3 linked regions of the Tolumonas auensis DSM 9187 genome follow. The protein of the gene in region 3 interacts with the protein of the main gene of each other region in a pairwise test. Links are inferred from orthologs where the notes say so. Each region holds a gene or a part of one and is shown on either strand. Other genes may lie near its edges.

The links. The genes of interacting proteins can lie anywhere in the genome.
Region 1: the proteins of tuf (region 3) and TOLA_RS04390 interact in binary tests that used the Escherichia coli proteins (3 or more experiments, as listed by UniProt). The link is inferred for Tolumonas auensis DSM 9187 from one-to-one orthologs.
Region 2: the proteins of tuf (region 3) and helD interact in binary tests that used the Escherichia coli proteins (3 or more experiments, as listed by UniProt). The link is inferred for Tolumonas auensis DSM 9187 from one-to-one orthologs.

Annotation. Positions count from the first base shown.
Region 1 is NC_012691.1:934,521-937,533, reverse strand. Bases 31-2,967 are described here. They hold TOLA_RS04390 (ABC transporter ATP-binding protein), read left to right. Parts: upstream 31-498; coding sequence 499-2,436; downstream 2,437-2,967. Other genes in these bases: TOLA_RS04385 (23S rRNA (adenine(2030)-N(6))-methyltransferase RlmJ), read left to right, coding at 2,440-2,967; slyD (peptidylprolyl isomerase), read right to left, coding at 31-351. Also shown: more of slyD, read right to left, coding at 1-30; more of TOLA_RS04385, read left to right, coding at 2,968-3,013. UniProt on the Escherichia coli protein: Genetic data indicate it may be involved in ribosome assembly or function.
Region 2 is NC_012691.1:1,627,359-1,630,386, reverse strand. The notes cover bases 47-2,998. They hold helD (DNA helicase IV), read right to left. Parts: upstream 2,595-2,998; coding sequence 498-2,594; downstream 47-497. Other genes in these bases: TOLA_RS07500 (ABC transporter ATP-binding protein), read left to right, coding at 2,952-2,998; TOLA_RS07510 (MFS transporter), read right to left, coding at 47-395. Also shown: more of TOLA_RS07510, read right to left, coding at 1-46; more of TOLA_RS07500, read left to right, coding at 2,999-3,028. UniProt on the Escherichia coli protein: Helicase IV catalyzes the unwinding of duplex DNA in the 3' to 5' direction with respect to the bound single strand in a reaction that is dependent upon the hydrolysis of ATP.
Region 3 is NC_012691.1:3,064,844-3,067,802, reverse strand. Bases 1-2,883 are described here. They hold tuf (elongation factor Tu), read left to right. Parts: upstream 1-791; coding sequence 792-1,976; downstream 1,977-2,883. Other genes in these bases: nusG (transcription termination/antitermination protein NusG), read left to right, coding at 2,548-2,883; secE (preprotein translocase subunit SecE), read left to right, coding at 2,167-2,544; coaA (type I pantothenate kinase), read right to left, coding at 1-290. Also shown: more of nusG, read left to right, coding at 2,884-2,959. UniProt on the Escherichia coli protein: GTP hydrolase that promotes the GTP-dependent binding of aminoacyl-tRNA to the A-site of ribosomes during protein biosynthesis. May play an important regulatory role in cell growth and in the bacterial response to nutrient deprivation.

The sequences.
Region 1 (3,013 bases), 2.1 Mb from region 3 along the record:
TTTGACGAAGTCTTCAGATACTTCAACGATAGTTACCGGACGATGACCGTCATCGGTGTCTGCCACGAACGTATCGCCTTCAGCGACTTCCATACCATCAAACAATTCGCCGGGTACTTCCTGCACCAGAGATTCTTCATATTCACCGTATGCATCCATAGCTGGAACGGCCAGTTCAAAACTGTCGCCTTCTTCACGGTCATATAAGGCATTTTCCAGACCTGGAACCAAAAAACCACTGCCATGCAGATAAACAAGCGGTTCACGCCCTTCTGTTGTATCCAGCACTTCACCCGCATCGTCAGACACGGTGTAATCCAGCGTTACTACGCTCAAATGAGTAATCTTCATCATGCATCCCGGTTAAATGACAACTAGCCTCACCAGCATACCGGAAAAATCTGCTGAAACACAATCTTCAGCTCATCATTCAACAGCTGCCGGATAAGGCTTTTCCCCGTATAATGCGCTTTTGTTTGCCGCAGAATTATTCCCGCCATGATCATCGTTTCACAAATCACGCTACTACGAGGCAATAAGCCTTTATTAGAAGAAGCTACCGCTACCATTCATCCGGGTCAGAAAGTAGGGCTGGTTGGAAAAAACGGCTGCGGAAAATCCAGTCTCTTTGCTTTATTGAAAGGTGAACTGGCTGTCGATGCCGGCTCAGTCTCTGTGCCTGCACAATGGCAAATTGCTACCGTTGCCCAGGAAACGCCGGCGCTCGACTGTTCTGCACTGGATTATGTCATTGACGGCGACAAAGAGTTCCGCAATCTTGAGCTTCAGCTGCAACAGGCGGAACAACAAGGTGATGGGATCCGGATCGCCGACTTACATGGCCGGCTGGATGCCGCCGGCGCTTACACCGTGCGTTCCCGCGCCGGTGAGCTATTGCATGGTCTGGGCTTCAGCAGCGAACAACACCAGCAACCGGTCTCTGCCTTCTCCGGGGGCTGGCGTATGCGTCTTAACCTGGCACAAGCACTGATCTGCCGTTCCGACCTGCTATTACTTGATGAACCAACCAACCACTTGGACTTAGACGCGGTCATCTGGCTGGAAAGCTGGTTACGCTCTTACCGCGGCACCCTGATATTGATTTCGCATGATCGCGATTTTCTGGATCGGGTTATTGGCAGAATCATCCATATCGAAAACGGGAAACTGAACGAATATACCGGCGGCTATTCCGACTTCGAAATACAGCGTGCGTCCGCGCTGTCACAACAGCAATCGATGTATGAGAAGCAGCAGCAAGCGCTGAGCAAGATGCAGGATTATGTCGACCGCTTCCGCTATAAGGCCACTAAAGCCCGTCAGGCGCAAAGCCGTCTTAAAGCGATGGAACGGATGGAATTGATCCTGCCGGCACATGTCGACTCCCAGTTCCAGTTTCAGTTCCGTGAACCGGATGCATTACCAACCCCGCTGATCAGCATGGAAAACTTAAGTGCCGGTTATGGTGACAAACTGATTCTGGAGAAGATAAAACTGAACCTGGTTCCCGGTTCACGTATTGGTTTGCTGGGACGAAACGGTGCGGGTAAATCGACATTTATCAAATTACTGGCAGGCGAACTGACACCGCTTTCCGGAAAACTGGAGCCCAGTAAAGGCGTTAAAATCGGCTATTTTGCACAACATCAGTTGGAATCGCTGCAACAGGGCGACACGCCGTTACAGCATCTGACACGGATTGCCGGCAATCGCCCGGAACAGGAACTACGGAACTTTTTAGGTGGTTTCGGGTTCCATGGTGATAAAGCACTGGAAGTTGTCGATACCTTCTCCGGGGGAGAAAAAGCGCGGCTGGTTTTAGCGTTGCTGGTCTGGCAAAAACCCAATCTTTTGCTGCTGGATGAACCGACCAACCATCTGGATCTGGAAATGCGTGAAGCATTAACGCTGGCGCTGCAAGGCTTTGAAGGTGCCATGGTCATCGTATCGCATGATCGTCACCTGCTCCGCACCACGACGGATGAGTTTTATCTGGTTCACAACCAACGACTGGAAGCCTTTGATGGTGATCTGGATGACTATCACAAATGGTTAACCGAGCAGGATAAAGCGACCAACGATACCAAAACAGATACCAGTAATACCTCCGCAGCCCCGCAAAGCGCAGCGGCACGTAAAGATCAGAAACGACGGGAAGCTGATTTCCGGCAACAAACTCGTCCCTTGCGCCAGAAACTGGAAAAGCATGAGCAGCATATGGGCAAGTTGCAGCACAAACTTGGTGAAATTGAACAGGCGCTCGCTGATCCGGCAATCTATCAGGACGATGCCAAATCAAAACTGACTAGCTTACTGGCACAACAAGGCCCGCTGAAAAACGAACTCGAACAAACCGAGCTGGAATGGATGGACATTTCCGAACAGCTGGAACAAATGGAACAACAATTTGCCAGCGACATGGCAACTCAGGATTAATGCATGCTTAGCTATCGCCACGCGTTTCATGCCGGCAACCATGCCGACATATTAAAACATGCTGTACTCAGTCTGTTGATTGACCAGCTGAAACAAAAAGATAAACCGTTTTGTTATCTGGATACCCACTCTGGTGGCGGCTGTTATGATCTCACCGGTGAGTGGGCTAACAAGAAAGCAGAATATCTGGATGGCATCGCTCGTCTTTGGCCGCAGCGTGATCAGTGGCCCGCACTGAAAAGTTATATCGAGTGTGTAGCAGCACTCAATAATGACGATACCCTGCATTATTATCCCGGTTCACCTGAAATCGCGCGATCGCTGTTAAGAGAACAGGATCGCCTGATTCTGATGGAACTGCATAATAATGAGATTGATATCCTGCGCCAGCATATGTACCGGGATCCCCGCGTTGCATTACATCACCGCGATGGTTTTGAAGGGCTGGTCGCTCTCACGCCGCCAACACCACGTCGTGGACTGGCACTGATCGATCCGCCATATGAACTGAAGGAAGATTATGATCGGGTCGTGAAAACACTGGCAAAAGCCTGGCGTCGCTGGCCAGTCGGTATAT
Region 2 (3,028 bases), 1.4 Mb from region 3 along the record:
CGGGCAACCCGTGATGATTCCGGATGGAAAATTGAAGACCCTAGCCCCACCATGGCGGCAGCTATTAGTAAAAGCGGGAACGTGTGCGCCTGACTCAGCAGTAACAGACCGACACAGGTTGACCCCATACCCACGACCAGAGAATAAGGTTTGGGGTGTTTGTCGGTATAAAAACCAACCATCGGCTGCAAAATAGACGCTGTTAACTGATAGGTCAGCGTCAGCAGACCAATTTGAGTGAAATTAAGATCGTAATTGCCTTTCAGCAACGGATAGATAGCGAAAATAAGCGACTGCAGCATGTCATTAAGAAAATGCGACATACTGATAGCACCAAGAACCCGAAAACGCGTATCACTCGCTTTCGGCTGAACAAGAGCCTGAGAATCTTCCATAAGAATTTTTTGCTAAATAAAGAAAACCAGAGAGATACATTCTAACGTGATTTGAATCACATCAGCGGATTTTGTTTTTCTTTCTGTCCGGTTAGCGGAAACTTAGAATGCTGATACAAACTCATCCGTACAGACCGGATATTTCTGATTAATCAATTCCGAGATGAACGGTGAAGGTTCTGCAGGGTGATATACCAGATAGACCCGGTGACGAGCTCTGGTCAGCGCGACATAAAACAACCGTCTCTCTTCTGCATAAGAAAACGTTTCTTTCTCAGGCAATAAAAACTCAAGGATCGGATCTGTCTCTTTCAGGCTGGGGAACCCATATTTGCCGTTGTTCATCCCCAATGCAATGACGTAGTCTGCTTCTTTCCCTTTAGATGCGTGTACGGACATAAACTCAATGTCCAGATACGGATACTGGAATTCCATCTGTCGTTTAAGAATGACTGGACTATCATCACCCAGCAGAAAATTAAACCGGGCCAATACTGCAACTGACGTTTTCTGCTCGGAATAAACAGGCACATCCTGATTGAGATGATGTAATACCTGATGCAATCCCCGCTCTGAAACGGATGCCTGTACCAGAGATACGGCAGGATGCGCCACTATTGAAGCGGAGTTAATTGTTTTATTTATCTGCTCCGGATTTTTCAGTACAAACCCGGAGGCAACTTCACCAATCTTATTATTAAACCGGAACGTGGTATCAAGTGCAGTAGTCGCGGTCGCACCAAATATAGATTCAAATTGGCGGGTGATATTGATATCACTACCCGTAAAACGATAGATCGATTGCCAGTCATCTCCCACGGCAAACAGTACCGTGTCATCCCGCTGAGCTAACAAAGCCTTAAGCAAGCGGGCGCGTTCCTGACTGATATCCTGAAATTCATCCACCAGAATATGCTGATAGGGTGAGCAATAACGGCCCGACTCGACATACTCGATCGCTTTACCAATCATATCGGCAAAATCAATTTCATTTCTTTCCGTTAAATGTTGCTCGTAAGCAGCTAACACAGGCTGAAACAGTGACAGAAAGAGAGAAAAACGCACACTGCTACGTTGTTTTTTTATATCAGTAGCGAATGCCGGGAATGTCAGGTGTGATTGTTTAAATAACAGCAGGAAGTCAGCTATCAGCAGGGAGAAATCAGCTGCTGATTTCGGATAGGCACGATCTGTACAAAACTGACTGACTTTCTTTTTATATGCCTCATTCATCATCAGCTGACCAATAACATCACCAATGAACTGCATGAATGCCGCATTATTCTCAACGAAAGGCGTGATAACAGGCCATTTACCTTCCACTTTGCCAATGATCTCAAGCCCGAGTGCATGGAAGGTTTTAATAACAGGCGTTGCGTTCTTTAAAAGTGGTCGCAGGCACTTATCCTGTCGTTCCTGCATTTCTCCGGCTGCTTTTTTAGCAAAGGCCAACATCAGAATTTTTTCCGGCTGAGCTTGTGCCGTTACTAACAGATACCCTGCCCGACCAATCATCGTGCTGGTCTTGCCGGTTCCCGCCCCGGCTAAAACCAGATTATGGTCTTCATTGATAATACAGGCTTTGCGTTGTGCCAACGTTAATGTGTTCTTCTCAATATGGTCAAAAAACGACTGACACCGGAGTAACTCTTGTTTCAGGAATTTTGTGTTTGCCCGTTTTACTTTCTCTTCAGCAAAAGAAACAAAATCAGCCGAATATTTCAATGCGGCCAATTGAGAAGAAGTAGCAAAACATTCCCGTAAATAAACAGAGGTGTTCTTCAGAAGCCGGCGGCAACGTTCCACCAAATGCCGGCATTGCGATGAGCGCCGGAAAGATGACGCATCCAGAAAGGTCTGTATCTCGGTTTTAAGCTGTTTTGCTTCCTGATACTCAGCCTGTAATTGTTGCTGAACATGAAGTTTCAACGAATCATTCAGTAATTCTGAAAATTGGCGTAATTGCGATGCTGAGAAGCCTTTATACAGATACGATTTCTTAGCGGTAGTCACAGATAAATGCGACCAGAACAGACGCCGCTTGATCTTCGGCAATGAACTCATACGGCTGAATGGCAATACCATCTTTTTCTTACCATCAGAAATCTGCAGTCCTTTACTCTGCAACGTCAGCACCGATGCCGGATGCCTGAACAGCAGATTCGTCAGCCAGTTGTTCTTAATTTCGTAAGTATTCATTTAATAATTCATGTACAGAGCCCGCACCTAAAGATAACACGGGAAAAAGCTAATCTTTCATCCAGTTGGCCTGTAATCTGCACTTAATCTGGCAGCACAAAGAAAAATGCCATTACATGGCTATAAAACATACACAGAGTGATTCAGCCTCAGCTAAAATACCAAAAGGTTGTGTTCAGGCTGAATCTTTAACGCAACACATAGTGTTTGGCACATTATTCCGGTAATCATGGCTCTGCATGGTGATTTTTTCGCTGATCAGTGAATTTACATGCAGAAAAAATGGCAAATTGGACAATTTTTTGCTTAACTCGCACATCAATTTTTTACACCCGCAAACGGAGTGTCGTAAAGAGGATGACAACACATCATTACCAGCTTGAATTGTGGGATATCACTAAGCAATATCCCGGCTGTCTTGCGAACAACAAGAT
Region 3 (2,959 bases):
GCAACACTGCCCGCGATGCTAATCACATACGGCACCCGTTCGCTTCTGGTTCCCAGAAACTGTTCAATGACTTTGCTGCGGTGCTGACGTGCTTTCACATAGAGATTCAGCAAGCGGGATAGGGGCAGATAGATGTCACGGACTTCGTCGAGTGACAATTCATCGTGAATACCTCGCAGGTCAATCAGATCCTGTTCGGTTAATGAAAGTGGGACTGAATCACGCAGATGAGCCCACTGTTCCCTGTGAAAATGTAAATAAGGCGAGAGATGTTGTGGATCTGCAGTCATTCTTGAAGTCCTTTCAGCAAGAGGGCCGACATTACACCAAGCGCCTATTATTCGACAACCGAAAGTGCATCTGAGGGTTCAAAAAGCAAAAAACAGAACAATTTCATGAAAACGGAGTAGAAAACTCATGAAAACACATCGCAGAGTAGTTGCTCCACCGGCACGCTTGCACTAGAATTCGCAACGCTCTTTGCAGGTAGCCATGATTTGTCATGCACTGATGGAGGGATTCCCGAGCGGCCAAAGGGATCAGACTGTAAATCTGACGGCTCTGCCTTCGAAGGTTCGAATCCTTCTCCCTCCACCATCCTGTGCACTGGCATTGTAGTTATGCGGGCATCGTATAATGGCTATTACCTCAGCCTTCCAAGCTGATGATGCGGGTTCGATTCCCGCTGCCCGCTCCAATTTAATTCAAAGAGCTATTGTTGATACTCGTCGGACGGTGTGTACCGTGGTGAGTTTCTTACCATATAACAGTGTTAGCTTAGAGGGACGAGCATGTCTAAAGAAAAATTTGAACGTACAAAACCCCACGTTAACGTTGGTACCATCGGCCACGTTGACCACGGTAAAACCACGCTGACTGCAGCGATCACTAACGTACTGGCTAAAAAATTCGGTGGCCAGGCGCGTGCATTCGACCAGATCGATAACGCACCGGAAGAAAAAGCTCGTGGTATCACCATCAACACTTCACACGTTGAATATGATACTGAAGCACGTCACTACGCACACGTAGACTGCCCAGGCCATGCTGACTATGTTAAAAACATGATCACAGGTGCTGCACAGATGGACGGCGCGATCCTGGTAGTAGCAGCGACTGACGGCCCAATGCCACAGACTCGTGAACACATCCTGCTGGGTCGCCAGGTAGGCGTACCGTACATCATCGTTTTCCTGAACAAATGTGACATGGTAGACGACGAAGAACTGTTGGATCTGGTAGAGATGGAAGTTCGTGAACTGCTGTCTGAATACGATTTCCCAGGTGATGACACGCCGGTTATCCGTGGTTCTGCACTGAAAGCGCTGGAAGGCGACGCGAAATGGGAAGAGAAGATCATTGAGCTGGCAGCAGCGCTGGATTCTTACATCCCACAACCAGAACGTGCTATTGACAAGCCATTCCTGCTGCCAATTGAAGACGTATTCTCAATTGCAGGCCGTGGTACAGTAGTAACTGGTCGTGTAGAACGCGGTATCATCAAAGTGGGTGAAGAAGTGGAAATTGTTGGTCTGAAAGAGACCACCAAGACCACTTGTACCGGCGTTGAAATGTTCCGTAAACTGCTGGACGAAGGTCGTGCCGGTGAGAACGTAGGTATTCTGCTGCGTGGCACTAAACGTGACGACGTAGAGCGTGGTCAGGTACTGGCTAAACCAGGCACCATCAACCCGCATACCAAGTTCGAATCAGAAGTATACGTACTGTCCAAAGAAGAAGGTGGTCGTCATACGCCATTCTTCAAAGGCTACCGTCCACAGTTCTACTTCCGTACAACTGACGTGACCGGTACTATCGAACTGCCAGAAGGCGTAGAGATGGTAATGCCAGGTGACAACATCAAAATGGTAGTTACCCTGATCCACCCAATCGCGATGGATGATGGTCTGCGTTTTGCAATCCGTGAAGGCGGTCGTACCGTAGGTGCGGGTGTTGTTGCTAAAGTAATCGAATAATTCTTTCGGTTACAAATATAAACAAAGCCCCTATAATCGGGGCTTTGTTATCTTAGGGGCGTAGTTCCAATTGGTAGAACAGCGGTCTCCAAAACCGATGGTTGGGGGTTCGAATCCCTCCGCCCCTGCCAAATACCGCAAAATAGCGGGTTTAATGCACTGAAAACGAATACAGGTAGATTGTATGAGTGTGAATGTTGAGAGCCAGAACCGCAACAAAGGTAAAAACATCGCATTGTGGGGGCTGGTTTTCATTCTTCTGGCGGCTGCGGTGGTTGGTAATTCAGTTTTTGCTGAAAAATCGTTATTGATCCGTGTTGTCGCAGTTGTAATTGCGTTTGCTGCTGCAGCGGTGACTGCATTGCAAACTATTCAGGGTAAAGCACTGCTGACTTTTAGTCGTGAATCCATCAAGGAAGTCCGTAAAGTAGTGTGGCCAACTCGCCAGGAAACTATTCAGACAACCCTGATCATCTTTGCATTTACCGTTGTTATGGGCCTATTCTTATTTTTAATAGATGGTGCTCTGATTTGGCTGGTTGAACTAATCACCGGAATGAAGGGGTAATCAATGTCAGAACAACGTATGAGATGGTATGTTGTACAGGCTTTTTCCGGTTTTGAAGGTCGTGTCGCCAAATCGTTGAAAGAACATATCAAAATGCACGGCATGGAAGACCAGTTTGGTGAAATTCTGGTTCCTACTGAAGAAGTAGTCGAAATGCGTGCTGGCCAGAAGCGTAAAAGCGAGCGCAAATTTTTCCCGGGTTATGTGCTGGTACAAATGATCATGAATGATGCATCATGGCATTTAGTGCGTAACGTTCCCCGTGTGATGGGCTTCATTGGCGGTACTTCTGACCGTCCGGCACCGATCACCGATAAAGAAGCGGATGCAATTCTGAATCGTCTGCAAGAGTCTGTGGATAAACCAAAACACAAGACTCTGTTCGAACCAGGCGAAGTTATCCGTGTTTCCGATG